Regions from separate parts of the Paenibacillus sp. FSL L8-0644 genome, predicted to be linked through region 4. Evidence: predicted binding sites of a transcription regulator. Region 4 holds the regulator's gene; each other region holds the start of a gene.
The links. The regulator Rex, encoded in region 4, represses fermentation and respiration genes when NADH is low (regulators of the CRP and FNR family bind a similar motif). The targets are predictions, from matches to a motif close to TTGTGAAATATTTCACAA.

Region 1 (7,826 bases), 160 kb from region 4:
GCAATTAGAAGTATGTATCTCCATGGAAACCAGTCCTTTGTATCGAAATAAAGTGAAATTTTAAAATTTATTAGTTACATATTACTATGACATTATACCTATATCAATCTTTATTTATAGAATCTTTGACCTTTAAGTGTATGTTAAAATCTGTGTTGACATGACTCTGTTACTTATGTATCATTACTTACATAAAGTTACTTGATGAATAAAATAAATTGTTGATGATAAGGGGATCTTTATATGATGCCATCTTTATTTTTGGCCCATGGCTCACCGATGCTTGCTATTGAACAGACGGACTATACTTCATTTTTAGAGCAACTGGGGAAAAGTATTCGTCCTAAAGCAATAGTTATCTTTACTGCTCATTGGGAAACACAAACGTTGACGATCAGTTCGATGGATGACGTGTACGATACCATTTATGATTTTGGCGGTTTTCCACCGGAACTGTACACAGTGAAATATCCAGCACATGGTTCTGTGGAACTGGCCAATAAGCTGAAAAAATTATATGAACAAAAGGGCATTGACGTAGAAACTGATCGGGTGAGGGGTTTGGATCATGGATCTTGGACATTGTTGCATCGTATGTATCCTGAGGCAGACATTCCGGTAGTTCAGATCTCTGTAAATCCATATCTCTCGCCCAAAGCACAATATGCTATTGGTGAAGTGCTGCGAGGACTGGGAGAACAGGATATTCTGGTCATTGGTAGTGGCGTGACTGTTCATAATCTGCGTATCGTCAAATGGGGGGAAACGAAAACAGAACCTTGGGCTATAGATTTTGATGATTGGATTATTGAAAAAGTACAAAGTAGAGATATAGAGGCTTTGGATCACTATGAAAGCGAAGCACCGTATGCTCGCCAGGCCGTACCCAGAGCAGAACACTTTGTACCGTTGTTTATTGCAATGGGGAGTGGCAATCCTGCAAACAAAGCCAAGGTTATCCATAGAAGCTATGAGATGGGGAATTTAAGTTATCTATGTTTACAGTTTTAAAGAGTGTTGCCAGAAGAAGGACTGTCATTAAAATGCTTCGCTACTGCTCCTGTATAAGTAGGGGAGTGGAAATAAATTAGGGAGTGTTATAAGCTATAGTGGCTTATAACACTCCCTTTTACATAAAAAAACGATTTATTATATCCGGCAAATCTCACGAGGGCATAGTTCACAATGACATACACCTTGCAGCATTTCCAAATCTTTGACAACAATCATACCATTATCATATTCAACTGCATTTTTCTTACGTAGATCACTAAGCATCCGGTTTACGCTTTCCCGGGTCGCACCGATCATATTTGATAAGTCAGTATGAGTAATTTTTTTATGAATCAGGATATGTTCGCCGTGAGGCTCACCATAGGTATTGCATAGACGAATGAGCGTTGAACATAAAGCGCCTGGCTTGCCGTACATCATCAAATCGCGGAACTTAGTCTGAGTAATGCGGTGATGTGAACCCATCCATTTCATAAAGTCAATCGCAAAATCACAATGCTGGCAAATAAGCAGTTCCAAATCTGTATGATCGATTACGCCAATATCACTGTCTTCCAGAACCTCAGCAGAAAAGGAATGCTTAGTACCGAAAAATGGATCGGCTTGACCAACAAGATCGCCGCTTTGATACATATATAGAATAAGTTCCTTGCCCTCATCCGTTGTTTTGGTTACTTTCACGCGTCCGCGCTTAATATAAAACAGCTTATCCGCTGTATCTCCTTCCCAGAACAGATGCGAGCTTTCTGGCATAACTCGATCTTTCATCATTACTTGCAATCGGTTGAAGCTGGCCTCCGAGAAGCAACAGGTGTTGCCGCGGGCTTCCATTACATTTGTAGGGTTTCTCATCGTCCATTTCCCCTTTGTATCCTATGTTTTTTATCTGCAACTTGATCAATTCAAATTCATTATATACTTGTGCAATGAGTTTTTGGGGCAAGAAGAGGGGGTAAAAGTGGCAGAATTCCAAACTTTGTGATTTAATTCACTTCATAAAATAAAATTTTAAATAGATTGTGAAAAAAATCACAATATATCTTGAAAAGCTGTGTTACGATCAGTGCGTGAACAAGAGATAGTACACGAGATAACAGGAGGATGAGGGAAATGGCTGTTAAAAACGAGGTTATTCAAAAAGAGCAAAGCGCAGAGCAGTATATTCAAACGCTGATTGACCGGGGGAACCGGGCACAGCAAGCTTTCATGAGTATGAATCAGGAACAGATTGACGAAATCGTACAAGCTATGGCACTCGCAGGGATGGATAAACACATGTACCTGGCGAAGTTGGCTGTTGAAGAAACAGGACGCGGTGTGTACGAGGACAAAATCACCAAAAACATGTTTGCAACAGAATATATCTATCATAGCATCAAAAATGAAAAAACCGTCGGTGTCATTGAAGACAATGATTTTGACAGTTTTCAAAAGATAGCAGAGCCAGTCGGTATTATCATGGGGATCACTCCAGTGACAAACCCGACTTCGACTACGATGTTCAAAGCGCTGATTGCCATTAAAACACGTAACCCAATCATTTTCGGTTTCCATCCATCTGCTCAATCGTGTAGTGCGGAAGCAGCCCGCGTCTTGCTCGAAGCAGCTGTTAAACATGGTGCTCCGGCCGATTGTATTCAATGGATTGAAGCACCTTCGATGGATAAGACCAATGTATTGATGAACCACCCTGATGTGGCGCTAATTTTGGCAACTGGTGGATCAGGCATGGTTAAGGCAGCTTATAGCTGCGGTAAACCAGCACTTGGTGTAGGTCCTGGTAACGTGCCTTGCTTTATTGAAAAAACAGCAGATATCAAACAGGCCGTGAACGATCTTATCCTCTCGAAATCTTTTGATAACGGTATGATTTGTGCTTCGGAGCAAGCGGTTATTATCGAAGAGCCAATCTTCGAACAAGTGAAAAAATTGATGATCGCTAACGGTTGCTATTTTGTAAATAAAGAAGAAGCAGCTAAGCTCACTCAAGGAGCTATGAATGTCGAGAAATGTGCAGTGAACCCAGCTATTGTCGGGCAGTCTGCTGTGAAAATTGCTGAAATGAGTGGTATTACAGTACCAGCAGGAACTAAAATTTTGGTCGCTGAGATTGAAGGGGTAGGAACAAAATTCCCATTGTCTGCGGAAAAATTGAGTCCTGTATTAGCTTGCTATAAAGTAAAAAATGCGGAACAAGGTATTCAACGCGCTGCTGAAGTCGTGGAATTCGGGGGCATGGGTCACTCGTCCGCTATTCATTCGAACGATGAGGATGTTATCGCTCGGTTTGCAAACCGTTTGCAAACAGGACGTATCATTGTAAATGCACCTTCCACACATGGTGCGATTGGCGACATTTACAACACCAATCTTCCTTCGTTGACACTTGGTTGCGGTTCGTACGGTCGTAACTCGACTTCGTCGAACGTATCGGCAGTCAATCTGATTAATGTGAAAAGGGTGGCGAAACGGACGGTGAATATGCAATGGTTCAAAGTACCTTCCAAAATCTATTTTGAAAAAAATTCGACACAGTATCTTGCTAAAATGCCTGATATCACACGTGTAGCTATTATCACAGACCCTATGATGGTACAACTGGGATATGTAGATCGTGTTATTCATTATCTGCATCAGCGCCAAACACCAGTAGCTATCGAAGTGTTCTCTGAAGTAGAGCCAGATCCATCGACAGTTACGGTAGAACGTGGTACTGAAATGATGAGACGTTTCCAACCGGATTGCATCATCGCACTGGGCGGCGGTTCGCCAATGGATGCCGCTAAAGGCATGTGGATGTTCTATGAATATCCAGATACTGATTTCAATAACTTAAAACAAAAATTCATGGATATCCGTAAACGGATTTACAAGTACCCACGTCTGGGCCAAAAAGCACAATTTGTAGCTATCCCTACAACATCGGGTACAGGTTCCGAAGTTACATCGTTCGCAGTAATTACGGACAAAAACCTGGGCGACACGAAGTACCCACTGGCTGACTATGAGTTGACTCCTGATGTGGCAATTATTGACCCAGTGTTTGTATATTCGCTGCCTAAAACAGCTGTAGCGGACACAGGTATGGACGTTCTGACACATGCTATCGAGGCTTACGTGTCCGTAATGGCTAATGACTACACAGATGGTCTGGCAATTAAAGCCATTCAATTGGTATTCCAATACCTAGAACAATCGGCTCTGACCGGTGATAAGCTGGCTCGTGAAAAAATGCATAATGCTTCCACACTTGCTGGTATGGCGTTTGCTAATGCATTCTTGGGCATTAACCACAGTCTTGCACATAAATGGGGTGGACAATACCATACAGCGCATGGCCGCACGAATGCCATTTTGATGCCGCACGTTATTCGTTATAATGCGAAAAAACCGACAAAATTTGCTTCGTTCCCTAAATATTCGCACTTTGTTGCGGATGAGCGTTATGCAGAAATCGCGCGCATACTGGGACTGCCTGCACGCACCACCGAAGAAGGGGTTAACAGCTTGATCGAAGCGATCCGTAAAATGAACAAAACACTCGGTATCGAGGAATCGTTCCAACAAATCGGTTTCGATGCGAAAGATTTCGAATCACGTGTAGATTATCTGGCTGACCGCGCATTTGAAGATCAATGTACAACTGCGAATCCTAAGTTGCCACTGGTTACTGAGTTGGCTGATGTCTATCGCAATGCCTTCTACGGACGTTTTGACCAATAATATAATAGGTAAGAAGAGGCTTGTGAAAAAGCATTTTCTCGTTCAATACCGATGCAGGCTCTCTATATAGAGGGCCTGTTGGTTTGGGAAGGGAGGTGAAAGGCAAGGCTAAGGATATAGGCGCGAAGCTAGGGAAAATAAAGTGACAAAAATCACTCATATTGTGATTTTTGTCACATACTACACTCTATCATTATTCTACAATAAGGGTGTAAGAAAGGTCCCGACACTGAGCGTAAGGCATCGGTGAACAGGCCGGGCTCAAGAAATAGCTTTATCGTGAAAAAAATCACAAGTCCGGAAGACCAAACAATTTGGAGGGATTTACATGTCGGTGATTGAGAGAGAATTACAAGAGCAACAATCTGGCTGGAGAGGTTTTAAAAAAGGCAAATGGACTAAAGAAGTCAACGTCAACGATTTTATTGAAACCAATATCTTACCTTATGTTGGCAATGAAGAATTTTTGGTTGGTCCTACGGCCAACACAACTGCATTGTGGGATATTGTATCCGATCTTACCAAAAAAGAGTTGGCAAACGGCGGCGTGCTTGATGTAGACGTGAATACGCCATCCACTATTATTTCACATAAACCGGGTTATCTAGACCGGGATAAAGAGCAAATTGTCGGTGTACAAACAGATGCTCCATTCAAACGTTCTTTACAGCCGTTTGGCGGAATTCGAATGATGATCGACGCTTGCAAAGCCTATGGTTTTGAAGTGCCAGAAAGTATCATTGATATCTTCACTCATATTCGTAAAACTCACAACCAAGGTGTATTTGACGCTTATACAGATGAAATGAGAGCAGCTCGTAAAGCTGGTATCATTACTGGTCTGCCAGATGCATACGGCCGTGGTCGTATTATCGGTGACTATCGTCGTGTAGCTTTATACGGTGCAGACTTCTTGATCCAAGATAAAAAGCTGCAACTGAAAAGCCTTGAAGTTGATTCCATGGAAGAAGACGTAATTCGTCTGCGTGAGGAAATTTCCGAGCAAATTCGTGCTTTGAATGAACTGAAACAAATGGCTGCTGAGCACGGTTTTGATATTTCAAAACCTGCTAACAATGCGAAAGAAGCTTTCCAATGGGTATATTTTGGATATCTTGCAGCAATCAAAGAACAAAATGGTGCAGCAATGTCCTTAGGACGTGTATCTTCCTTCCTTGATATTTACTCTCAACGTGATATGGAAGAGGGTACAATGACAGAAGAACAAGCTCAAGAACTGGTCGATCATTTTGTTATGAAATTGCGTATTGTTAAGTTCTTGCGCACACCTGACTATAATGAACTGTTCAGTGGAGATCCAACTTGGGTTACTGAGTCCATTGGTGGTATGTCCGTAACTGGAGAAACTCGGGTAACTAAAAACAGCTTCCGTTTCCTGCACACCCTCTACAATCTGGGACCTGCACCGGAACCGAACCTGACTGTACTGTGGTCGGAAAAATTGCCTGAAGGCTTCAAAAAATATTGTGCGAAAGTTTCTATTGAAACTAGCTCCATTCAGTACGAGAATGACGATCTGATGCGTCCGATTTATGGAGACGACTATGGTATTGCTTGTTGTGTATCGGCAATGAAAATCGGTAAACAAATGCAATTCTTTGGTGCTCGTGCTAACTTGGCTAAAGCTCTGCTGTATGCAATTAACGGTGGTAAAGATGAAAAATCTGGCGTCCAAGTAGGGCCTGAATTCCCAGCCATTACAGGTGAAGTTCTGGATTATGAAGAAGTGTTGAGTCGCTTCAAACCTATGATGGAATGGTTGGCAAAACTGTATATGAACACTTTGAATGTTATTCACTACATGCATGATAAATATAGCTACGAACGCATTGAAATGGCGTTGCATGATCGTGATATTCTCCGCACCATGGCTTGTGGTATTGCGGGTCTGTCAGTTGCTACCGACTCCTTGAGTGCCATTAAATTTGCAAAAGTTAAACCAATCCGTAACGAAAAAGGGATTGCTGTGGACTTTGAAATTGAAGGCGAATACCCTTGCTACGGTAACAACGATGACCGTGTAGATAACATCGCTGTGGAACTGGTAGAGAGCTTCATGAGCATGATTCGCAAGCATAAAGCTTATCGTAATGCGCTTCCTACTCAATCTGTACTGACTATTACTTCTAACGTGGTGTATGGTAAGAAAACAGGTACAACACCGGATGGACGTAAAGCAGGCGAACCGTTTGCACCAGGGGCAAACCCAATGCACGGCCGTGATAAAAAAGGTGCTTTGGCATCTCTGAGTTCCGTAGCCAAATTGCCTTATGAACACAGTCTGGATGGTATCTCGAACACCTTCTCTATCGTGCCTAAAGCACTGGGTAAAGAAGAAGAAACACGCAAAACAAACCTCGTTTCGATGATGGATGGTTATTTTGGAAGCCACGCACATCATCTGAATGTCAATGTGTTTGCTCGCGAACAACTGTTGGATGCAATGGAACACCCAGAAAACTATCCACAGCTGACGATCCGTGTTTCCGGTTATGCCGTTAACTTTATCAAGCTGACTCGTGAACAACAATTGGATGTTATTAACCGTACTTTCCACGGTACAATGTAAATAAGTATTACAATGACGCACGCATAGCGGATGCGGGAAGGATGATGCAACATGTTGAAAGGACACATACACTCATTGGAAACCTTCGGGACCGTCGATGGTCCCGGCATCCGCTTCGTGCTCTTTATGCAAGGATGCTTGTTGAAATGTCAGTATTGCCATAATCCGGACACTTGGGCCTTGAATGAAGGCAATCCAATGACCCTAGAGGAAGTATTGGCTGAAATTGAACCGTATTTAGCCTATTACCGTTCTTCGGGAGGCGGATTGACCGTATCCGGTGGAGAACCGACATTGCAAGCTCATTTTGTAGCAGAGCTGTTCAAAGAAGTGAAACGTCGCTGGAATTTGCACACGACACTGGACAGTAATGGCTTTAATGATGCGGGCCGTATCCATGATCTGCTGGACGTAACAGACTTGGTGTTACTTGATATTAAGCATATTGACAACGACAAGCATATTAAGCTTACAGGCAAGTCCAACGACCGTATGCTAA
Region 2 (7,826 bases), 800 kb from region 4:
CTTTTTGTTTCTGTTGGTTTTTCGGCTCTTGTTCTTCAAGCAGCTCTCTCCCTTCTCATGTTTATCGTTACAGCATCATATGCAGACCCTTAGGCACTTGCCACCCTGTACAGAGATTCACTTTTGGGTAAAAAGGATACTTACTAAAATCCACGTTTGAAAAAAAATAGTTAAAAGTTAAAATAGTAAGGGTGAAGATCGCTACAAGAAGAGAGGAATTACAATAACATGATTATCAAACCAAGAACACGTGGCTTTATCTGCACCACTGCTCATCCGGTGGGCTGTGCCCAACATGTTCAGGAGCAAATTGACTATGTACAGGCCCGTCCTGCTATCCAAGGCCCCCGTAATGTACTTGTAATCGGGGCATCTGCCGGATATGGATTGGCTTCTCGCATTACTGCCGCCTTCGGTGCGCGTGCCAATACAATTGGCGTGTATCGTCCTAGCAATGCTACGGCTACACGCACAGCATCGGCAGGCTGGTACAATTCTGCTGCATTTGAAAAAGCCGCTCAGGAAGCTGGGCTTAAATCCTTAAGCGTGACAGGAGATGCCTTCTCGGATGAGGTCAAAGCCAAAACGGTGGAAGCCATTCGCGAAGAACTGGGACAAGTCGATCTAGTGGTTTATAGTGTCGCTTCAGGTCGCCGTACAAATCCCCGCACAGGCGAAACGTTTAATTCCGTGCTTAAACCTATTGGTAAGCCTTACACAAACAAGACCGTTAACTTCCACACCGGGGAAGTCAGCAGCGTGACGCTCGAACCCGCAACAGAAGAAGAGGTACAAGGAACTGTAGAAGTTATGGGCGGTGAGGACTGGAAATTGTGGATTGACGCCTTGCGTGCTGGCGGCGTGCTCGCCGATACTGCAACGACCTTCTCTTTTTCGTACATCGGTTCAGATATTACACAAGCCATCTACAGAGAGGGCAGTATCGGAAGTGCAAAGGATCATCTGGAGGAGACAGCACGTCAGCTGAACGATCAGCTGAAAGTTACAGGCGGACGCGCCTTCGTCGCAGTCACCAAAGGACTCGTTACCCAATCAAGCTCCGCTATCCCTGTCGTTCCTCTGTATATTTCTGCTTTATATAAGGTAATGAAGGAAAAAGGGCTGCATGAAGGGTGCGTAGAACAGAGCTACCGCCTGTTTGCTGAGCGTCTGTACGCACCAGAAACTCCTGTAGATGAAGAAGGACGTATTCGCATTGATGATTGGGAACTGCGCGAAGACGTGCAGGCAGAGGTTGAGAAGATATGGGAGGCGCTGACGACCAACAATATCTACGAATTGTCAGATCTTGAAGGATATCGTCGCGAATTTTTCCAACTGTTCGGCTTTGAGTTCGAAGGTGTGGACTATGATGCTGATATTGATCCCATCATAAATATTCCTAACGTGCGCTAAGTCTTTTAGTGCTGTCCCTATGTTAGAAAAACAAAAAAAGCTGTTCTCCAGCAGAGAAACATTTCGTTCTGCATGGAGGACAGCTTTTGTTTTTAATTAAAAGGGACACTTATGTCCGCTTTGAACTGCAAATGATGCTATCATTGCAATTTTAAATTTCATTTGATATTGTACAGGTAGGCATAGCAAAATCCCTCTTCCTAACAAGAGGGTAAACACAGTTGGACAAGTCCTACCTTGACTGACCGTGATACTATTTGCTCAGCCCATCACACCCATATAAGGAGGTGCACAACATGGCAAAAGACGTTCTGTGTGAAGTCAACTCTTGTACGTACTGGGCCCAAGAGAATAAATGCAGCGCTAGCTCCATTTACATCGTAAGCAACAGACCAGAAGACACTCACAAGTCTGAAGAAACAGACTGCAAAACCTTCGAAGCCAAGTAAATCTTTGATTTCAAGCCTAGCTTTATAATGAAGGAGCCCATGCCCGGGTTCCTTCTTTCTTATGATATTCTAACAAGAATGATAATTATTATCAAGTCCTTTTTCGGTACAGAAAAGCGCTTTTCGCTTGTATACAATCATTTCTCTGCTACTTTATAAATCCACGCCGAAAAGGACACTGCTGTTCTCTCTAAAGACAAAAAAAGAAGCGTCGCTCTGAACGATTCGCTTCTTATGCTTGACCTTTTGTAATTGTTCCTGCTTGGTCGGCTTCATTCGTATGTGCTGTGAAATCTCGCCATAATGGTCATTTGTTTTGCGGCTCTGTGCCGCGCAATAGATTCCAGCGCGTTTTGCCTTGCTTAGCGCTTTTTGTGTTTGAGTACGTGCCATACGGCTTCACTCTCCTTCATTGGACTCCTTTTATCATAGCATCCAATAGTCAAATCGTGAATGGTTTGTCTGACTCAAACAATCTTCAATTCATTAAATGTCTGAAAAAATATCCGGATCGCCACTGGAGGCCGCTACAATAAAAACAATAACTATAAAAATGATGATCAGTGTATAAATCAGTGTACCGATAATACTACATACCAGTCCAGCAATGGCCATACCTCTGCCTTGCTCGCCATGACGGTTAATTTCCTTCAGGGAAAGACTGGACAAAATAATACCCACAATTCCGATAATCAACCCAAGATAGGGAATGACAACAGATAAAATCCCGAGCACCATCGAGGCAACAGCTTTACTATTGGTAGGTGGAACTACTGGGGGCGGGTTAAATGGGGCGTTATAATCGTTCGTCTCCTGAAAAGGATCGGAAGATCGAGGCTCCTTGTACAAATCACTCATCTGTTAAATTCAACTCCAATACGAAAAATAGCAATTATATAAGTTCTAGGGTACCACAATCTTACAAATCAGGACAGTACTTATTTCGAATTTTTAAATTAGAACGTTAAAAAGAAGAAACATAGCGATATTAGCACTTTTTGAGGTAACTGGGCATACAGTATTTTACCTGTTACAGATCAATTGTGCTCCATGAGAGCATCCTGCCAAGGAGGTCGGAGCTATGCTATATCGTGCAACATCCCACAGAAAGCGCTCGCCTCACAAACGTTTAAATGCAAACACACTTAGGATAATATCCACTGCTATGCTGCCATTTTACAAAGCTATTGCAACCCGACGTGCTTTTGCCGTCCAATGGTCACGAGCTGTCGTTCAGGCGAATTTGGATCGGATGAAATCCCTTCTCTGCTCAGTAGCTCCATTTGCCGCCAAACAAGGCTTAGGCACGAACGGCATCGGCTACTTTATTTCCTTTTTAGCTCAGCCACCGATGCTCTATTATACGAATGGAACAACGATTCCACCGGGGACTGTGCAGTTTACATTTGAGCCGAGAGTTCATCGCGCCATCGCAAAAGCCGTTTTTCCGCTGTATCGCGAATTGGCACGTAATCCATGTTTTGCTTCTGCCTTAGCCAAAGCGATCAACAGACAAGACCAGCGTGCAGTTCATGTCATGATCCGTAGTTTGATTCCATCCTCTGCGCTGAAATCCGTACAAATTGAGGACGATGGCTTTGCATTGCTTTTTAAGTATTCCTTTAGTAAGTACCCCTATCGCAATCTGCTCTTTCGGGAGTTCACTTAAAAAAGTCTCTACAAGCGTGCCTGCTTGAGTTCTCCAATGAGCTCTTTTCCCAGTTGTATGGCCATATCTGTCAGCACTCGGATTTCGTCCTTGGATGCATGGTCCAAATGTGTCCCGCAGCAAATGGCAAAATTGCCCGCAAACTCTTTTCGTAAGCGAACTGCAATTTCTTCGGTAATATAAAACTCCTTGTGATTTTGCAATTGCACAGTTTGAATCGGCTCGAGTCTGGCCCCTGCTGTAATCGTTCCCAAATGGGGCTGATCACCGCCAGAAATGAGTACAACGATATCTTCCCCCATAAAATAGGCATCCAGTACAAGACGGATACGTCCGCTTTCTTTTTGCAAATGAATCATAGGATCCTCTCCTGCTAAAAAATATTATTGTGAAACGATTCACTTTATAGAGTTCTACTCATTGTATCGCTTCTTGAACAGTTCGACAATTTAAAAATGGCCCACAGCAGCCTATAAACCGTAGCTTGCTGTGGGCCTTCATTGTTATTCTAAAACAAGCATTCCATTTCCTACTGGGTGTTAACGGATCGTGATCGTATGCACAGTCTTACCGCTTGCGCCGTCATTATCCGTCACCGTTAGCTCCACGGTATACGTTCCAGCTGTGGTGAATTTATGCTTCACCTTGGAACCGACCGCCGTATCACCATCCCCAAAATTCCAGCTGTAACTGACGATCTCACCGTCTACATCACGGGAAGCTTTGGCGTTAAATTGTACATTTTTGTTCTTCTTAGCGGATTCATTAGCCTGAATAATGGCTACTGGCTTCTCATTGGATGTAGGTGGATTCGGATCAGGGTTCTGTCCTCCACCATTGGTTACATACAATCTTCCCGGTGCCTCCGTCTCCACTTCATTTCCCGCTGCATCCCTTACCCGGATCACGATGACTCCGCCTTCCAGGTTCAGGGAAGATGAAGTGAAATAAGTACCTTCATAGTGGCCTGACGAAGTTTCATTTAATGGAATATCGTTGCGACCCAAAGTGGACAGGTTGAAAGGCAGCTCCACATGGAAGGACGCCTCCAAACCGGATGCACTGTCAAAGGATACTCGTACCGACTGTCCTGGAGTAATACGCACATCCTCAGCAGGACTAATGTTTTCAAGCTTCGGCAGAGCTGTATCGACATACACCGAGCGCGTAACGGTTGTTTCGTTTTCGGCAAGATCCTTGGCCGTCACCGTAATTTGATTTTCACCTTCGTTGATAAGCAACCGCTTGTTAAAGCTGCCGTCACTTCCAAATTCAGCGGGCTCACCATTAATCGTCAATTCGGTGAGGAACTCGTCATACACAGTACCGACTACACTGACTACACCCGCGTTTGTACGCGCCCCTTCATCAGGTGAAGTCAGGATCAGACCCGGTTTAGTCTGGTCAAGCGTCACAACTACCGGCTCGGAACGATCCGTTATTTTGCCGTATACCGCTGCTTGAACACTTAGCGGATTAGCACCTGGTTGAAGATCAACCGACAGACTGAACTGACGATCCTTCACCTTCGTTGTGCCAGCCAGCTCCTTACCGTTAAAGAGCTGAATATCGGCTCCTTCTGCCGGAGAAGTTCCTGTTACGGTAATCGTCTCTTCCTGCGTATAGGTAGCCTTCGTAGGAGTCGTAATCGTTGGAGCATTCACCGGATATCTGACGATAGCCCGGATCATGTAGTTCCCTTCCTCCTCAGGTGATTGGCTCCATGTGCCGCTTACACCTTGCCAGCTTCGAAGCGCATTGGGACTGCTTTCATCTGTAGCAAGACCCGGCGACTGTGTGCCTACAGCAGACTGTGTATATACGATGTAGAAGTCACCTTGAACCGTCACCGGCTCTGGGAGCTGCACCGTCGTCCATTGTGTCTCATCCCGTACGGCAGTCCCGTCGAATGGACCAGCCAACAATCGTCCAGGTGCTCCTGCCACACCGGAGGCGTCATAGACAGAATATTGGAATGCCGTTCCTCCCGGATTCGGGAAGGCAGAGTTCCAGAACAGAAGCGATGCTCCTGTCACTTGAGTCACTTCCGACTCAGGTGTCATTCTGACTGCCCATGAATTGCCTGCCGCGTTAAAGGCTCTAGCATTTTCTCCTGTCCCGTCATCGTAAGCAATGCCTCCTTGGAACCCGATAAAAGGTTTCAACATGACATTCGCTGCCACACTACCATTCGGAGGAGCAGTAACGGATACACTGTCGCTATAATAATTTTCGGCTGCAATGGACAAGGTGTATGTTCCTTCCAGCACATCCAGCGTAAATTCTCCAGCCTCATTCGTTTCTACCGGAGCAATACGTGCATCCTCCACCACCAACACTTTCGCTTTTTGGATCGGTTCACCGGATTGCTTGTCGGTAATGACCCCGTGAATCGTACCGTGAGGTATGGCCTGAAGACTAAAGTTTGCTCTGATAACTTTGTTATTCTCAATCGTGACTGCTTTCGTTTGAGGCACGTAACCGTAGGCTTCAGCCTTCAGCGTATAGTCGCCGGCTACATGGGTGAAGCTGTATTTGCCCGTGGTCGGATCCGTTTTTACCGAACGTCCGGTTTCCAATACCGTAACCGTAGCGCTGGCTGGAAGACTGTCGAGACCGACACGTCCACGTTCCACCGTTGTTTCTGCCGGCTTCACTTTCTCCTGGAATTCACTCTTTTCAGTACTTGTAATTTTGTACAGCGGGAACTGTTCTTCCGCTTTTTCCAGCTTGATATTCGACTCAGGTACGATGTCCTTGGTCACTGTTGTAGCTGGAATGCCAAGCACACGGAAATCGTCAATATACCAGCCGTTCTTGTTCACACTGTTATCCGATTTCAAACGGAAGCGAATTTGAATTTCATTGCCGGCGTAGCTATCCAGATTGTAATAAACCGGAGCCCACTTTTTCCCGTTCGTATTGTGAGAAAATTTGCCCAGCTCGCTCCACGTGTCACCATTGTTTTTGGACACTTCCACATAACCGTAATCATAGCCAGCCTCAATTTCAAACCAGTGATTGAAGGTCAGTGTTGCGTTGCGTACAGCTTGCAAATTAATTTTTGGTGAAACCAGCGAAAAGTCAGCTCCGTTCTCATAATTGCTATCCAGATCGGTTGCCCACACATTCGGTTTGGACACCGCACTCTCTGGTCCTACTTCCTTAGGAACGCCGCGTTCCCACTCATCTTTGGTGCCGGAATGAGTCCAGCCATTATCCGAGCTGCCATCAAAATGATCGCTATACAGCGTATCCGGCACGTCTACTCTCAGAGAAGCCTCATTCGACTTGATTCCTTCATTGCCACTATAATCCTCGGCCGCCACTGCATAATGGTAGGTCGCTCCACCGACCGTGATGGTATCTGTGAATGTCAGTGCTGAGGTTGTACCGACGGAAGCATAATTTTTACCTGACTGGGTAGAACGATACACCTTGTACTGCTTCACATCTTCATCGGAGGAAGCATTCCAGGCCAGCGTGACGTTGCCCACAGTATCTGCTTCAGCAGTCAAATTGCTCGGCGCAGCAGGTGCAACGGTGTCTGGCTCCTGAATCGACAGATCGTCAATATACCAGCCATCTTTCACAACCGTATTGTCACTAGTAAAGTTGAACAGGAGGTATACCTTTTGACCCGCGAATGCCCGCAAATCAAGATATTGTGTTTTCCAGCCGTTGCTGGCGCCGGTAAACGATAATACCTGCTCAAACGCATTCTGATTGTTTGTGGTTGCTACGTACACTTTGCCGAAATCAGAATTGTTTTCAAGATCGTACCAATGCTTGAAGCTGACCAGTGCCCCTTTTGAGCTCTCGGTCAGATCAATCGGAGGGGCCATAAAATAACTGTTGGAGTTGGTCTGATATTGGCCTTCGAGATTGGTCGCGATGACCTTTGTACCCGAATGTGCGCTTTTAGGGCCGCTTGTTGGAGTTCCCCATTTCCAAACACTGCCCTGTCCACCGATATTAATACCGGCAATGTCTTTTTCAAAGTCTTGTGTGTAGCCTGGTTTTACCCCTTTAGAGATTTTCACCTTATATACTTCAGTTTCAAATCCGTTATTACCGTAATCATTTACACGAATATAGTATTCCAGACCAGCGCTATCCACCAAAAAAGTCGGGATGGATGCTTGATATGTACCATCTTTGCTGTCGCCGGAGGTCCGTTCCAACGGAATATATACATAGTTTGACGTACCCGCTGTTTTGGCAAATGCCTCAACGGCTGTCACGCCGACATCATCCGTTACATGAGCAGTCAGAGGTATATCAATACCCTC
Region 3 (7,826 bases), 2.9 Mb from region 4:
ATACATCCCGGTTATTCCCTTGATTCGGTCTGCTATCATGAACCGATTCGGCGTCAGACGGCCATTCTTGCACCATTTTTTGAAAGCAGCTATGGCTTCTTCCTTACTGATTGAAAAAGGAATAACCTGCGCTGGAGCCAGCTTCCCAGTCAGTCGATCCCCGAGAACCACGGCAGAACCACAAAAGCTGCACACCGTTGCACTCGTCTCCACTTCGGTCATAATCACCGCTCCGCAGTTATTACAATGATACTCATGAGCCTCATCTTCTGAAAAAATACGATTTATCAGAGGATCAGGAATAGATTCGATATTGTCCTCTCTTCCGCAACTATGACAGGATAACCTCCCTGTCTCACTGTCAAAGACCATACCGCTGCCGCAGTTGGGGCATTTGTATTCGATAACCGGCATCTGCTCACCTCTTCATGTAGATACTTGTTATTCATCTTCTGTATTCGTACTCTTCTTGTATTGTGCAAATAAAGCATCCAGGTCGTCCTTCGTTCCTGCCCGAAGCTCAGCTATAGCCATCGCCTCATCATACGCTCTGTTCACCTGCTCTTCCATAACCTCAAAAGCAGAATTCTTGCTACCTATAGAATTCAAGGTTTGCTGTGCTTTGGCAACCGCCATCTTCCCTTTAAGTTCAGCGTGCCGCGCTTCTAGTTGCCCCATATCGGACACCAACTTCTCCTGCATTTTCTTCATATTTACGGCGTTTGTCGAAGCTACATCATAGGGGGTTTGTAATTGTTCCAATTTCTCCGCCTGCAAACCTTTTCTCTCCAGAAACTTTCGAGCTTCCTCTTCATTACCAGCTTCCACAGACTTACTGGCATAATGCTGGAGCTTTTCGATCTCGGCTTTGCATTCATCCAGTGCTCTTTTGGCCCTTCTCTCATCAGCCAATACCGATACCGTCTCCGCTTTCACCTTGCCTAGATCACTGTTCAAATTCCGCATATAATCATCAATGGTTTTCTCTGGATCTCCCACCTTATCCATTAAGGCGTTAACATTCACTTTCATAATATCCCTAAACCTCGACAAAATTCCCATGATGACCTCCTTCGAAAGGACTACATCCCACCATATCATACATCAAATCCGGTAAAAAATGTTCATTATAGCTCTATATACTGACCCACTGATCACTTTCGGATGTGTGTTCGTTTTATGATAAAAGCAAAGGGTCCAAAAACCCGCGACAGATTTTTGAACCCCTTTATTTTATTGTTCCTGATTATAGTTCTTCATAGGACTTGGGGTCCTGCCCCCAGATCCGTCCATCCTCACTGCTAAATGCCGAAATCATGTTCATTTCCTCTGGAGACAACTCAAAATCAAAAATATCCAAATTCTCCGTTTGGTGTTTCAAAGAAGAGGCCTTCGGGATCGGGATTGCTCCAAGTTGGATATGCCAACGTAAAATCGCTTGTGTATTCGTTTTACCATGAGCAGCAGCAATTTTCCCAATCTCTTCATTCTCCAGCATACTGTGACCACGACCCAAGGGGCTCCACGATTCCGTCACGATGCCCTGTTCAGCATCTTTTGCACGCTGATGTTCCTGATTAAATAATGGGTGCAATTCAACTTGATTTAAGCTCGGCGTGACACCTGTTTCCCGAATTAAACGTTCATTATGCTCGGGCAAGAAATTGCACACCCCAATGGAACGGATATAGCCCCTTTTCTTCGCCTCAATTAACGCCTGCCAGGCTTCAACATATCGATCAATTTGGGGATTCGGCCAATGGATTAGGTACAGATCATAATAGTCCAGACCTCCTCTATATAATGACTCTTCGATCGTTACAATGGCTTCTTGGTAAGCATGTCGGCGACCTGGTAGTTTGGAGCAAATCAACAATTCTTCTCTGGGCACAGAGCTCTGCTGGACCGCTTTCCCGACAGCACCCTCATTTTCATAGTTGAACGCTGTGTCGATCAGACGGTAACCTGCATCAATCGCGCTGGTAATTGCCCTCACTCCGTCTGCACCCTTCAATCCAGCAGTCCCAAATCCAATGACGGGCACTTTAGTCCCATCATTCAATACCTTCTCCGGAATTTGTTGGTTCATATTAACAGCCTCCTTTACTATTCTCTTATACCGCAACACCTTTAATGCTCAGAAAAATACAGCAAATGACTCGGTTCCTCCTATACTTATTACCCACCAGTTCGTGACTTTCCTATTAAATTCTCTGTATGCTACATCAAAAAGTGCCTGATCCCCGTTGAAATCATACTTGAATTCAAGGAGTCAGGCACTCGTATACCGCTACCAAATCATATATTCCACTTCATGCTGAATTGCTTGGTTGTCCAACACAAAGTTGAAGCGTCTTAATTTTTATTTCAAGCCTTTCCATACCCAGTTCTCTACCTCTGGCAAGTCAATGCCCTCTTCGCGAATGAATTGATGATGTTTCTTAACCGTAGCATCCATTTCATCCACAATGTTGGTGTACTTCCCAGCGTCAGGTAAGTTGAGAACAGCTTCCTTCACTAAGTCAAAACGATCCATTTGATTCAATACACGCATATCAAATGGTGTCGTAATATCGCCGTTCTCACGGTAACCATGTACATGCAAGTTATGATTGTGACGATCAAAGAACAGATCTTTGATCAGACCTTCGTAACCATGGAAAGCGAAAACTACTGGTTTATCCTTTGTGAAAAAGTGATCAAACTCGGCGTCAGATAATCCACGCGGGTCTAGTTTTTGACTTCTCAGTTTCAGCAAATCTACCACGTTGATGTACCGAATCTTCAATTCAGGCAGTTTTTCATGCAAAATGGAAATCGCAGCTAAACTTTCAATCGTTGGCTCTGTACCAGCAGAAGCAATGACAAGATCAGGTTCTCCACCTTGATCTGTACTTGCCCAGTCAATGATCTTCAACCCTTTATCCACCAATTCCTTCGCTTCATCAGCAGTAAACCATTGTGGACGTGGGTGTTTGGACGAAACAATCAAATTGATCTTTTGACGGTCGTTTAAAATGGTGTCGAAAACAGCCAACAAGGAATTGGCATCCGCTGGCAGATACTCCCGAATAAATTCCGGTTTTTTATCAGCCAAATGACCCAACAAACCTGGATCTTGGTGTGTATACCCATTATGATCCTGTTGGAACACCGTTGAAGTTGCTACGACATTCAATGATGGGATATCTGCACGCCATCCTTGATCCGTTGCTTTACGCAGCCACTTAAAGTGTTGGGTGATCATTGAGTCAACCACACGCAGGAAAGCTTCGTAACTTGCAAAGAAACCATGACGACCAGTTAACACATAACCTTCCAGCAATCCTTCAGCCTGGTGTTCGGATAATTGGGAGTCAATTACGCGGCCATAGGACGACAAAAATTCATCATTAGGTTCAATAATTTGGTCCATCCATTGGCGTTTGGTTACTTCAAAAACAGGAGCCAAGCGATTAGACATTGTTTCATCCGGTCCGAAGATTCTGAAATTACGATTTTCTTCATTTAAGACAACCACATCTTTAACGTATTTCCCTAAAACCGACATATCTTGCGCAATCACTTTACCAGGTACGGAATTATCCAGCGCATAGTTACGGAAATCCGGTAACTTCAAGTCTTTAATGAGGTTACCCGCATTCGCAACAGGGTTCATTCCCATACGTTTATCGCCTGTAGGCAGAATTTCAGCAAGCTCAGAGTTTAAACGACCGTTTTCGTCGAACAATTCCTCTGGTCTGTAGCTATTCAACCATTCTAACAAAGCAGGTGCGTGCTGCATATTTTTTTGATCAACCGGAATTGGAACCTGATGGGCACGGAATGAATTTGTATTCGGCACGTTGTCCCATTCCTTTGGACCCGTCCAGCCTTTAGGTGAACGGAATACAATCATCGGCCACGCTGGACGAGTAAGATCATTATTTTCACGCGCATTCTTTTGAATAGCTTCAATTTTCTCGATGGCCGTATCCAATACTTTCGCCATTTCTGGATGCATGTGATCCGGATTTTCACCTTCAACAAAGAATGGCTCCCAGCCCAAACCTTTAAAGTATGAGGTCAATTCTTCTTTCGATTGACGAGACATAATCGTTGGGTTACTAATCTTAAAGCCATTCAAGTGCAAGATTGGCAGCACTGCACCATCCGTGATCGGGTTGATAAATCTGTTAGAGAACCACGAAGCGGCTAGTGGACCCGTTTCAGCTTCGCCATCACCAATAACAACAGCCGAAATCAGATCAGGATTATCCAGAATGGCACCTACACCATGAGAAAGGGAGTAGCCTAATTCTCCACCTTCATGGATAGATCCAGGTGTTTCAGGAGCAGCATGTGAAGCAATACCGCCAGGGAAAGAGAATTGTTTGAACAATTTCTTCATACCTGGGATATCTTGCGTAATTTGCGGATAGATTTCGGTGTAACTTCCATCCAGATATGAATTTGAAACCATAACCTGACCGCCGTGACCAGGGCCCTCAATGTAAAGCATGTTCAAATCATATTTATTAATAACACGATTTAGATGTGCATAAATAAAGTTTTGTCCTGGAATTGTGCCCCAGTGTCCAATAGGCTTAACCTTCACATCTGAATCTTTTAAAGGCTCTCTCAACAAAGGATTATCTTTTAAATAAAGCTGACCTACCGAAATGTAGTTCGTTGCACGCCAATATGCATCAAGTTTTTCTAAATATGTTTTAGATGAATAATCTGCTAACACGGGTGATAATGACATGGTGTCCACTCCCTAAGTAGTATTGTTTGTAATTTATTTCCGGAAATTTCATCTACATGTACATCATAACGCCGCGCCGATTAAATTCAACCTTTTTCACAAGTGATACGGTCCAATTTTGTGAAATTTTGAACATACTATGAAATATAAATTAAAAAGACAGTAAAAAAGCTCTTACATTAAAATATATAGAAGTATAAACCAATAAAATTTGTAATAAACGTTGCAATCGCAGGCTCCAATCCTTTTCTCAAAATTATAAAAAAAAGACCGGAGAATTCTCCAGTCTTATCATTAGTGAACCGATACAAAGGTATTAAATTTTAAATATTTGTAATGAAATCGCATATGAGAAAACTCAAATGGCGTACCGTTATCTAAAAAGAACACACCTTCCATAATACCTACAGGCTCATTTTCATTTAAATTTAGCAGCTTTTGATCATTCTCTTGGGACGGTTCTGCAAAAATAGATAAAAAAGATTTGGTGACGGCCAAGTTCCGTGAGTCTTCCAAATAATTAAAAATGGACCCCTCGATAATGGTCTGATTTAAATTTTGGACAATTTTAATGGGGATATAGCCCGTTTCAATCATAAAAGGATCATCATCAAACAAACGTAAGCGGACAATTTTGTATACAAAATCATGAGTCTCCAAGAACAAATCGCGCTGTAATTCTTCTGTTGGCGGAATGACCTCAAAACTCAGTACTTTGATTTTTGGCTTTTTACCATGCATTTGAAAATTATCAGTGACTCCTAGATTAGAGCCTTCGTAGTTAAAGATAGATTCATTTCTTATGTATAATGGATTAATAAATGTCCCGGAACCTTGTTTTTTAAAAATAATTCCGACATTCTCCATTTTAGTCAGAGCACGTTTAATTGAACTACGACTAACCTGGTAAGTCTCACTAAGACTACGTTCATCTGGCAATCTCATATCTGCAAACTTTCCAGCAAAGATTTTCATCTTGAGATCGTCAATAATTTGCTTATAGACAAATTGTGTCATATAGTACTCCTCTTTCAGGTCTTCTATAACTCCATATAGTTTACCATAACTTGCCCATTTCATCTCTTGTTTGTTTCTGTATGCTAAGGGGGGCTTTCAACGGATGGGAAGCGCCCTCGCTTTTACTTTACATCTCTATGCATAATACCATGATTACACATACATAACACCACTGATCGCACCTGCAAAACAGCAGAAAATACAGCCCACCCCACCTTAACTTCTGCAATAAGACCAAGCCTGTTTCGAACCTTGAGGGATGTTTGACTAGACCAGGCTAAAATCCTTGAATACATTGTTATTATTTATCTTGTTCAAACGTTTTCTAATAAGAAAGGTGGGGGGGGATCACATTGGCAATCCGCTACAGCGTCATCATTCCAACCTATAATCGAGTCCAGCAATTGTTGCTTACACTCGCTTCATTTGAGACACAAACCTATCCAAAGCAACTATTTGAAGTCATTGTAGCTGATGACGGTTCTACAGACGGAACGAAAGAAATGGTCGAAGGCTTCAAAGCATCCTATCCTCTTATCTATGTGTCACACCCGGAACAACGCGGTCGATCTGCCGTTCGAAATTTGGGACTGCGCCGTGCAAAAGGGCTATACATCATCTTCTGCGACGCTGACTTTGTAGTATTACCGGAATTTATTAGGATCGTGAGCCGTTATCACCGTAAATATCCCAAGTCCGTGCTTTCAGGCATTCCTCACTCGTGGGACGATGCTTTTACCCATTATTACCCTGACTTTTCCCCTGAAGAAAAAGAACAATGTCGCAACATACTTACGCAGTCCAACTTATGGAATGCTGACTATGAAGCAGCAAACGAAATTACTCCGATCATAACCCCAGAAGATATCCTTCACCAAACGGGTGCACTGTCTAAAGTAGTTAGTCCCACAAGGGTTCCTCCGAATACGCAGAAACAATTTGCCTCAACGGACGTAGCCCCCTGGATGCTGCTGGTTACTCGTTGTGTAGCCATCAGACGCAGTCACTTGATTCGTATTGGAGGTTTCAATGAACGGTTTGTGCTCTATGGACTCGAGGACTGGGACCTTGGCTATAGACTACATCGCTTGAAGATTCCTTTTTATTGCATCAAAGAGGTGGTCGGATATCATCAGGAACATCCAACCTATCTTAGAGGTAACGTGTTAAATACGGAAAATCTGAGAATCATGTATGAAACCTACGGATTCCATGACTCCTCGTTAAATTTATTTGCCCTTATCCCTCCATCCGAGGATTTTGAGACCTACAAAAATACATTGCGGGTATTGCGCAGGGGATTCCGCTCTAGGTTAACACGCTCATCAGCACTGTTATTAAGAAGAACACTACACATTGCAGCCAAACAGTTCTACGATCAAAGCCATACTCATGCATACAAAAAATCATTACACTTAATAAAAAGGAAAGCAGCAAACCGGAAAAGTCGAGTCGCTCACGTATTACGAGAAATGCTGGTGAAGTCTGAAAAGCTGGTGGAATAGCAAGAGGCCGGAAGAGCACGAGACACATGAATTTTTCCCGTAATAAAAAGACTCCTCCATCTGAGCGCAGGCCAAACTCGGCAAGCTATCTTATGGAAGAGTCGTATGCAACTTTTACTTACTTTTGTTTTTCCGTTAATGTTCTCACTTTAATAGGATGCAGATTCGCCTCAATTTGAGCCCGCTGCGGTTCATACCACTCTGGCAGCATTAATTTCTGCCCCATAGATTCAGCAGGTTCATCGTTAGCAAATCCCGGTGGATCTGTAGCAATTTCAAATAGGATGCCGCCCGCTTCTCTGAAATATATAGCATTAAAATATTGGCGGTCTATGATTGGAGTCGGCTGATAGCCATAATGCTGGACTGCGCTTCTCCATTCTTCATGTTGTTCGAAGTCTTTTGCACGCCATGCAATGTGATGTACCGTGCCTGCTCCACCAAAGCCTAGACCTATTTTGGCGAGTGGGACATCCACGATGTTGCCGATTTCTCCTACGGACTGATAACGCGCATATTCGGCGTCTTCAGCGATTTTCGTAAATCCGAGTATGCTC
Region 4 (7,826 bases):
AGATTCATAAATCATGACTCCTTTTTTCTCCACTATTTCTTCCACGAACATCTTAGTGTTTTCAAAGGTATCATCCGAAGTTTTTAAACCACGAATAATTTCTACGAGATCAATACGGGATACTGGATAAATAAAGTGCATACCAATAACACGCTCTGGATACTTGGTCGAGCTGGCAAGCTCGGTCAGGCTCAGCGTGGATGTATTACTTGCAAGAATAATATTGTTTGGACACACATGGTCCAGCTCTTGGAACACTGCTTTCTTCTCGTCCAGATTCTCTGTAATAGTCTCAATGACCATATCACAGCTGCCGAGCTCCGCTAAATGGGATACTTTCTGAATGCGGGATAAGATCAATTTTTTCTCAGCTTGAGTAATTGCCCATTTTTCCAGTTGTTTGTCCAGACTCGTTTCAATCATATTGTAGGCGTAGTCTAGTTTCTCTGGTGTCTGCTCTACCAGCAGCACATCGATTCCTTTGGACGCGAGCATTTCAGAAATCCCCTGTCCCATGGTGCCGCCGCCGATGACGCCGATTTTTTTAAATTGCATGATTCTTAACTCCACCCTTTCCTGGTCACTCTCATATATTGTATCCTTCTTTGTCGAAAAATACATGTTTATGTCCCAATAGATAATAATATCTTAGCACGGACTAAAAGTAAAAAAAAATAACCAGCATAAAAAATTATGCTGGTAATAAAGCATTTTCACTAAATTGACATCTAAATTGGTCTCCAGACAAAGTTTCCTCCTTCATTAGGATGTCAAGTGAGTTGTCGAACACAGGACGATGCTTTTCCAGCAGTTCCAAAGTTCGGGTATGCAGGTCAGCCATAATCTCGCCATTTTCCCGCATGAGTTCTTCTTTCGTTACCATTTCCATGTTAATAATGCCAAGTGAAGTCAAACCGGAAGTCATCATCGTATGGACGATGTTCAGCGCCTGCTCAAAATCATTACTAGAGCCGGTACTTCGACCGCCATAGTACATTTCTTCTGCCGTAGCCCCTGCGAGCGAGATCATAATCTGCTCCTCCAGATACTGCTTGGTGTATAAATAATGCTCTTGCTGTGGATTGTGGCGCACATACCCAAGCGCTTTCCCACGTGGGCTAAGTGCAACCTGGCTTACGCTACCAGGACGAACAATTTCGGCCATAATAGCATGTCCCAGTTCATGGATCGCTACACGTTTTTTCTCTTCCAAGGTCGATTCTCGATCTGTCTTTTCACCCATCATCACTTTGTCAATTGCCATCGACAGATGTTTCTGTGCAATCATTTTCTGATCCTGTCTCATCGCATAGATTGCCGCTTCATTCATTACGCTCTCCAGCTGTGCGCCAGAAAACCCATAAGATTCCTCAGCAATTTTATCCAGATTCGCATCTTCCTGAATCGGTTTGTTTTTGGCATGAATTTTAAGAATATGAAGACGGCCCTTCTTATCAGGCAAATCCACTTGAATATGACGGTCAAAACGCCCTGGACGCGTTAAGGCGCTGTCCAGCATTTCTTTACGGTTTGTTGCCGCAATGATCAAAATCCGCGGTGTATCTACCGAGTAAATACCATCCATTTCTGTCAGCAACTGATTCAAAGTCTGATCATATTCTCGTTGCTGTCCACCCTCACGTTTACCACCAATTACGTCGATTTCGTCAATAAAAATAATTGCATTTTCCTTCTTTTCCTTGGCTGCACGAGTACGTGCCTCCCGGAACAACTCACGCACACGACCTGCTCCAACACCAACGTACATTTCAACAAATTCACTACCTGAGGCTGCAACAAAAACAGAATTAGTATAGTGTGCCGCTGCCTTAGCCATCAGTGTTTTTCCTGTTCCCGGAGGACCTGTGAGCAAAACGCCTTTTAATGGACGGATACCAAACTTGGAGATTTCATCATGTCGATTCAAAAAATCCAAGGCCTCACGCAGCTCCTGCTTAGCGCTTTCTTGCCCACCGATTTCCTCAAAAGTCAGCTTGTCCGGGCCATTTTTTTTACGTTTACGTTCTTGCCCAGCACCTACGGCCAAGCCTCCACGAGCATGCATGAGCATTAACAAGCCGCTGAACATCACACCAGCAACTAGAAGAGGGATAATATTTACCCCAATAAAAACGAGAAATATAATGGTTACCGGCACAATGCCGATTAATATTTCCTTGATCCATCTAGGCATTAGGCCATACCCCCATCTGCTGAGATTGACGTGGCAAAACGATAAACTTGGTCGCTTTCCCTTCGCTGAGTCGGATATAGACATTGTTCGAATCCATGTCGGTATCAGCTTTGATACCCGTCTTTTTCTTTTTCATATGCTCAACTGTAGATGAAATTTGAGTATACTTTCTATTTTCCATCGCTTCGGCTACAGGAAACATAGCCTCAGACCACCATTGATTCAGTGCTGAATTGGAACGGTCTGCAATATCGAGCTTAATGGTGCGGCTGCCAATGATGGATTGTCCTTTTTGCTTAACTACATCGACCAATCCGGCCACATCCGCCTGCGGTTTGAGATCTAGTTTCAATACAACCTGATCCTGTTTAATATCTATTTGAGCGCTTGTCACGCCTGGATATTGAGAAACCAGTTTTTCCAGAGGACTTTGCATTGTAACCTGACGGTAAATGAACCATCCCCCAAATAGCAGCAAAGCTGCCAAAACTGCCGCCACAACGATAGGAACTGCACGCACTTTCAAACAACATCCTCCTCTCAAAATGTAAAACTCAGAAGAAACGGGACGAATGTCAACAAACAACCAAATTGCATGATCTTACAGTGATCAGCAATTCTTTTTTCTATCATTTTTGTCTATCACTTATAAAATATAGTATATCATAACGTATATCTAAAATCGAAGGCAATGTGTGGAGGAGTTGTGATGAGGCAAAATCTTTGGTTATGGTGGAGGTGGGACGCTGCGTGTAGGATTTGATCTTACGATCGCTGTTGCCCGCCATAAAGATGAATTTGCCTTAGGAGAGAAGTTGGGTAGGTAAAGATGCTTCGCTGGCATTCAGCTCATCTTTACGGCATAGCAAGACTAAAAGACGTAAATACGAATTTCATCGCATTTACGTCTTTTTCTTGAGCTTTTAATCATTTACTAGTCATTCATTCCACATCTGCTGATCCTCAACCAGCTCAGTTATTGGGCAAAGTATACTTTACCCCCGTCGCTCCCCCATCTGAAAAACGGTAAAAGGCATAGTAATGATGGCTTCCATCATCGTAAAACAGCTGCCACACATATTCGCCATTGAACACACTCGGCTGGAGGCTTACAATTTTTACACCTGGAAGCTGCTGCTGAATTAGCGACGTCATTTTTTGCTCGTCGACTCCGTTCTTCAGCAGCTCGGTATGAACACCGCTATTATCTGCGGCAGGTACGTTAGGTTGTCCCCCCACTTTTTGAAAAGGAACCCATACCATTATATTTTCATTCTGTGCATTTTTCCCCTGAACCACCCAATATACCTGATCCCACACAGACTTCCATGTTTGAGTCGTGCTAACCAGACCACCTGATTGCTTGGCCTTAATGATAGCGGCATTTTTCTCAGCCACCTGGTCTTGAGTAACATAGGAATAATACCAGAAAATGCTGACCAGGATCAGTATCACGGCCAAAATGGCGACCGCTATCCATTTTTTCTTATTTTTCAAACCCGTGCTTCCTCTCTAAGGGGATGTGACACCTGAATTAGCGCGACAGAAGCCCTTCAAAGGCGGCTTGTGCCTCATGTTTGATACGTTCCTCGTCCATAGTCAGGCATTCGCCCTTTTTCACAACCTGACGACCGTCTACCCACACATGAGCCACGTCCTTGGCGCTTGCAGAGTATACCGCATGGGAAATAAGATCTGTACGCGGCAAGAAATGTGCCTGATTCAGATCCAGCGCGATAAAGTCAGCCTTGTTGCCTGCTGCCAACGCTCCTACTTCTTTTAAACCAATCGACTTTGCACCGTATTCTGTTGCCAGACGCAGCGCTTCACTTGCAGGAACTGCCGTAGGGTCACCGGATACACCCTTGTGAATAAGTGCTGCCAGACGCATTTCCTCGAACATATCCAGGTTATTATTGCTGGCAGGACCATCCGTTCCGAGAGAAACCGTAACCCCTGCACGCAGCAATTCAGGCACTCTTGCCACACCACTTGCCAGCTTCAAGTTGCTGCCAGGATTGTGGGAAACCGCTACACCACGTTCTGCCAGTAAAGCTATTTCTTCGTCGTTCAAATGAACGCCATGGGCAACAAGCGAAGGACGGGAGAAAAAGCCAAGCTTATCCAAGTGTGCAACCGGACGCAAACCGTAGTCGCGTACGTTTTGCTCTACTTCGGCGATCGTCTCAGACATGTGCGTATGCAGTGGCAAGTCCAGATCATGCGCAGCTTGTACGAATTTTTCAATAAACGCAGGTGGACATGTATATGGCGCGTGCGGAGACATCATCGTAGTAATACGCCCGTCTGCTTTACCGTGCCAGTTACGTGCAAAAGTCACGGCCTCTGCCAGCTTGATTCGCTGTTCTTCCTGCGAACATAGTCCAATTGCTCCACGCATCAGACTTGCACGAATACCTGACTCTTCAGCCACACGAGCCACTTCATCCATATGATCGTACATATCGAGGAAGGTTGTTGTTCCACCTTTCAGCATTTCCAGCACAGACAAGGACGTACCCCAGTACACGTCTGTAGATGTAAACTTGGCTTCCATAGGCCACATTTTTTCCTGAAGCCATACTTGAAGTGCCAAATCATCTCCATGCCCACGCAGTAGAGACATCGCCGCATGACCATGAGTATTGATCAGACCAGGTAAAAACAATAGCCCTTTACCATCGATCGCTTCCGTCTCTTCCTCACCCGCAGGCAAGGTTTCGCCAATATAAGTAATACGACTATCCTCCACAATCATAAAACCATGGACTACCCCTGCTTCTGGTCCATTTACTGCAAAAGATCCGTTTTTAATCATCCATTTATTCACTGTCATATTGTGCTTCTTCCTTTCCGTCCTCCAAATAATAAGCGAGGCTAAGCAAATCAGTTGTAAAGTCTGTGGCATGAATCCGAATGTTGGCTGGTGCCTTGAGAGTAGTCGGTGCAAAGTTCAGGATCGCTCCAATTCCGCTATCAATAAGCCTATCAGCCACGTGCTGTGCTTCAAAATCAGGTACGGTAATAATCCCGATTCGAATGTGTTTTTCTTTCACAGTCGCTTCCAGTTCATCCATCGGTTGCACGACCAATGTATTGATCTTGGTTCCTACCTTATCCGGAAACGCATCAAATACCGCCACAATCTTCATATTGTCTTTTAAATAAGCGTTATAATTCGAAAGGGCTTGCCCCAGATTACCCGCTCCGACCAAGACTACATTAATTTGTTGGTCGATTTTCAGGATATGGCGTATTTTCTCAATGAGATAAGAAACATCATAACCAATACCCTTCCGACCAAAATCTCCAAAATAAGCAAGATCTTTACGGATTTGGGCCGGGTTCAAATCTAGCCTCTGTCCCAACTCTTGAGAAGAGACCGTAGCCACCTCCCGTTTGTGAAGTGCATTCAGATAACGTAAATATACGGGTAACCTCCGTACGACAGCCTCTGAAATTTTATCTGATTTCATACTTGCTCCCCCTAATTGTAACGAACATACTTATGTCCGTCCGTTATGCCTCTGTCTCCGGGGCGGATTGGAGCCATTCGGCGATGCGGGGCACCATTTGCTCCGATGGCATATGCTCCATTTTTGGTCCCGGTAACGAGTACAAAAAGTGCTTTCCGTAATAGGATTCAATCACACGCGTATCATAAACGATAACGACCCCGTGGTCGTTCGCTGTACGTACCAACCGACCAAATCCCTGTTTGAAGCGAATGACCGCTTGAGGTACAGACAGCTTCATAAATGGATTCTTCTTCTGCTGCTGGAGCAGTTCGCTTTTTGCCTCCAGCAGCGGGTGATTCGGCGGTTGAAACGGCAAGCGAACAATGGCTAGACAAGTCAGAGCCTTCCCCGGAATATCGACGCCTTCCCAGAAACTGCTGGTCCCCAGCAATACAGAAGCTTTCGCTTCCTGAAACCGGCGGGTTAGCTTGCTGCGACTTCCACTGTCCACACCTTGTCCCAGCACAGTAATTTCGCTGGATGCTAAGGCCTCTTTGAGCGGCTCATACACTTGCCGGAGCATCCGATAGGACGTAAACAGAACGAGCATTCTCCCACGTGTCGCCTGAGCAGTCGCTCCTAGAGAGCTAACGAGCATATCTACAAAATGCGCATCTCCTACACTGCCCTTCACACTTGGGAAATCCCGTGGAATAACCAGCAACACCTGATCCCTGTAATTAAAGGGTGACGGGAGCTGCGAAGTCATCAGCCGCTCTTGATCTGCGGCCTCCTGTAAGCCGAGCTGATCGATCATGTACTGAAACGACTTATCTACCGACAAGGTAGCAGAAGTCAGAATAATGCTTCTTTTTTTGTCAAAAAACATTTCTTTCAACTGGCGGCTCACATCGACGGGTACCGCATAAAATTGCAATGATTTACTACGGAATTGCCCGCTCGCCTCGAGCCAGTATACGGTTGTTTCATCATCGAGTCGGATAAAAAAGCGCAAATTTTCTCGAATCCCCGCCAAATCCTTGAGCAGACCCGTGATATCTGTAATAAGGCTATCCGCCGCATAATCGTCATGTTCTTCCTTGACGTCCAGCATCAGCTTGTCGCCCTTGCGCAAAATTTCGCTCATCGTTACATATAGCTGATTTTCCAAAGCTCCCGCCTGATCCCACTTTGCAGGCTTGGCCGAAGGTTTGAGACGGGAAGAAAACTGTCCTGTTTCACCCGGTGTCGCATCACTTCGCTCCGGCAACATGCCAAACAGCTTGTCGCTTAGCAGGTCCCAAGTTTCCTTCACCTCTAACACGAGCGGATACAGCTGGTCGATAGTTGAGGCCCAATCTGCCGACTTCTCGTGCCCCGATTTCGCCAACTGTTGACGAAGTGAAGGCAGTTGTCCATTCTTGCTGTCTTTGAACAGTCGCGTCAGTGTATGCACGAGTGTGAAATATTTCATATGCATACCTAGGTGTTTACCAGCTACTTCCTCCAGGTGATGGGCTTCATCTATCACCAGATGTTCATAGCTCGGCAACAACTGATGACTGGCTTTGACGTCTGTGAACAACTTAGAGTGATTCGTAATAACAACATCCGCTATTCCTGCTTCATGGCGTGCACGATGATAATAACATTTGCGGAACCATGGGCAGGAACGACCAAGACAGGACTCTGAATCACTCGCCACCGTTTCCCAGAAATCCCCTCCACGGTTGCTCAGATTCAGTTCTTCATCATCACCGGTTTCTGTTAGCGTCAACCAGACGATCATCTGAGCCGCTGTAATTAAATCTTCCTTCGGTGTAGCGAAGTCTCTTCTGTTTATTTTATGTTCAAACTTACGCAGACACAAATAATGTCCCCGACCCTTGAAAATAGCAGCCCGGAACGGAAACGGAATCACCTTGGTTAGCATCGGAATGTCGCGCTCGCGTAATTGCTCCTGCAGGTTGATCGTATGTGTACTCACCATAACGCGCTGTCCCTTTTTCACACTGTGATACAGCGATGGGAGCAAATAACCCAGAGACTTCCCTGTTCCTGTACCTGCTTCAATCAGCAGATGCTTGTCTTCACTCAGTGCCTGATTCACACCCTCAATCATCTGTATCTGCGCCTCGCGCTCCTCATATTGACTCAAGGATGAACGCAAATTG

Region 1: pflB (formate C-acetyltransferase) is a predicted target of Rex. The motif match lies at 5,015-5,032, and genes of this name have one in related genera.
Region 2: lpdD (prenylated flavin chaperone LpdD) is a predicted target of Rex. The motif match lies at 3,921-3,938, and genes of this name have one in related genera.
Region 3: NSS94_RS01030 (phosphoketolase family protein) is a predicted target of Rex. The motif match lies at 4,866-4,883, and genes of this name have one in related genera.

The regions. Positions count from the first base shown of each region.
Region 1 is NZ_JBBOYN010000001.1:3,288,333-3,296,158, reverse strand. It holds gene NSS94_RS14915 (DODA-type extradiol aromatic ring-opening family dioxygenase) at 244-1,011, shown strand; gene NSS94_RS14910 (Crp/Fnr family transcriptional regulator) at 1,150-1,866, opposite strand; gene adhE (bifunctional acetaldehyde-CoA/alcohol dehydrogenase) at 2,125-4,737, shown strand; gene pflB (formate C-acetyltransferase) at 5,066-7,327, shown strand; gene pflA (pyruvate formate-lyase-activating protein) at 7,379-7,826, shown strand, end outside.
Region 2 is NZ_JBBOYN010000001.1:3,926,478-3,934,303, forward strand. It holds gene NSS94_RS17815 (WIAG-tail domain) at 1-39, opposite strand, end outside; gene fabV (enoyl-ACP reductase FabV) at 229-1,416, shown strand; gene NSS94_RS17825 (DUF1540 domain-containing protein) at 1,713-1,865, shown strand; gene NSS94_RS17830 (hypothetical protein) at 2,019-2,258, opposite strand; gene NSS94_RS17835 (DUF4190 domain-containing protein) at 2,352-2,723, opposite strand; gene NSS94_RS17840 (hypothetical protein) at 2,947-3,534, shown strand; gene lpdD (prenylated flavin chaperone LpdD) at 3,543-3,893, opposite strand; gene NSS94_RS17850 (S8 family serine peptidase) at 4,074-7,826, opposite strand, start outside.
Region 3 is NZ_JBBOYN010000001.1:229,839-237,664, reverse strand. It holds gene NSS94_RS01045 (TFIIB-type zinc ribbon-containing protein) at 1-414, opposite strand, end outside; gene NSS94_RS01040 (PspA/IM30 family protein) at 442-1,062, opposite strand; gene NSS94_RS01035 (aldo/keto reductase) at 1,247-2,089, opposite strand; gene NSS94_RS01030 (phosphoketolase family protein) at 2,363-4,747, opposite strand; gene NSS94_RS01025 (GntR family transcriptional regulator) at 5,042-5,764, opposite strand; gene NSS94_RS01020 (glycosyltransferase) at 6,118-7,269, shown strand; gene NSS94_RS01015 (ring-cleaving dioxygenase) at 7,388-7,826, opposite strand, start outside.
Region 4 is NZ_JBBOYN010000001.1:3,128,831-3,136,656, forward strand. It holds gene NSS94_RS14050 (3-hydroxyacyl-CoA dehydrogenase family protein) at 1-555, opposite strand, end outside; gene NSS94_RS14055 (AAA family ATPase) at 692-2,194, opposite strand; gene NSS94_RS14060 (hypothetical protein) at 2,187-2,720, opposite strand; gene NSS94_RS14065 (cell wall elongation regulator TseB-like domain-containing protein) at 3,167-3,691, opposite strand; gene NSS94_RS14070 (amidohydrolase) at 3,729-5,030, opposite strand; gene NSS94_RS14075 (redox-sensing transcriptional repressor Rex) at 5,017-5,670, opposite strand; gene dinG (ATP-dependent DNA helicase DinG) at 5,714-7,826, opposite strand, start outside.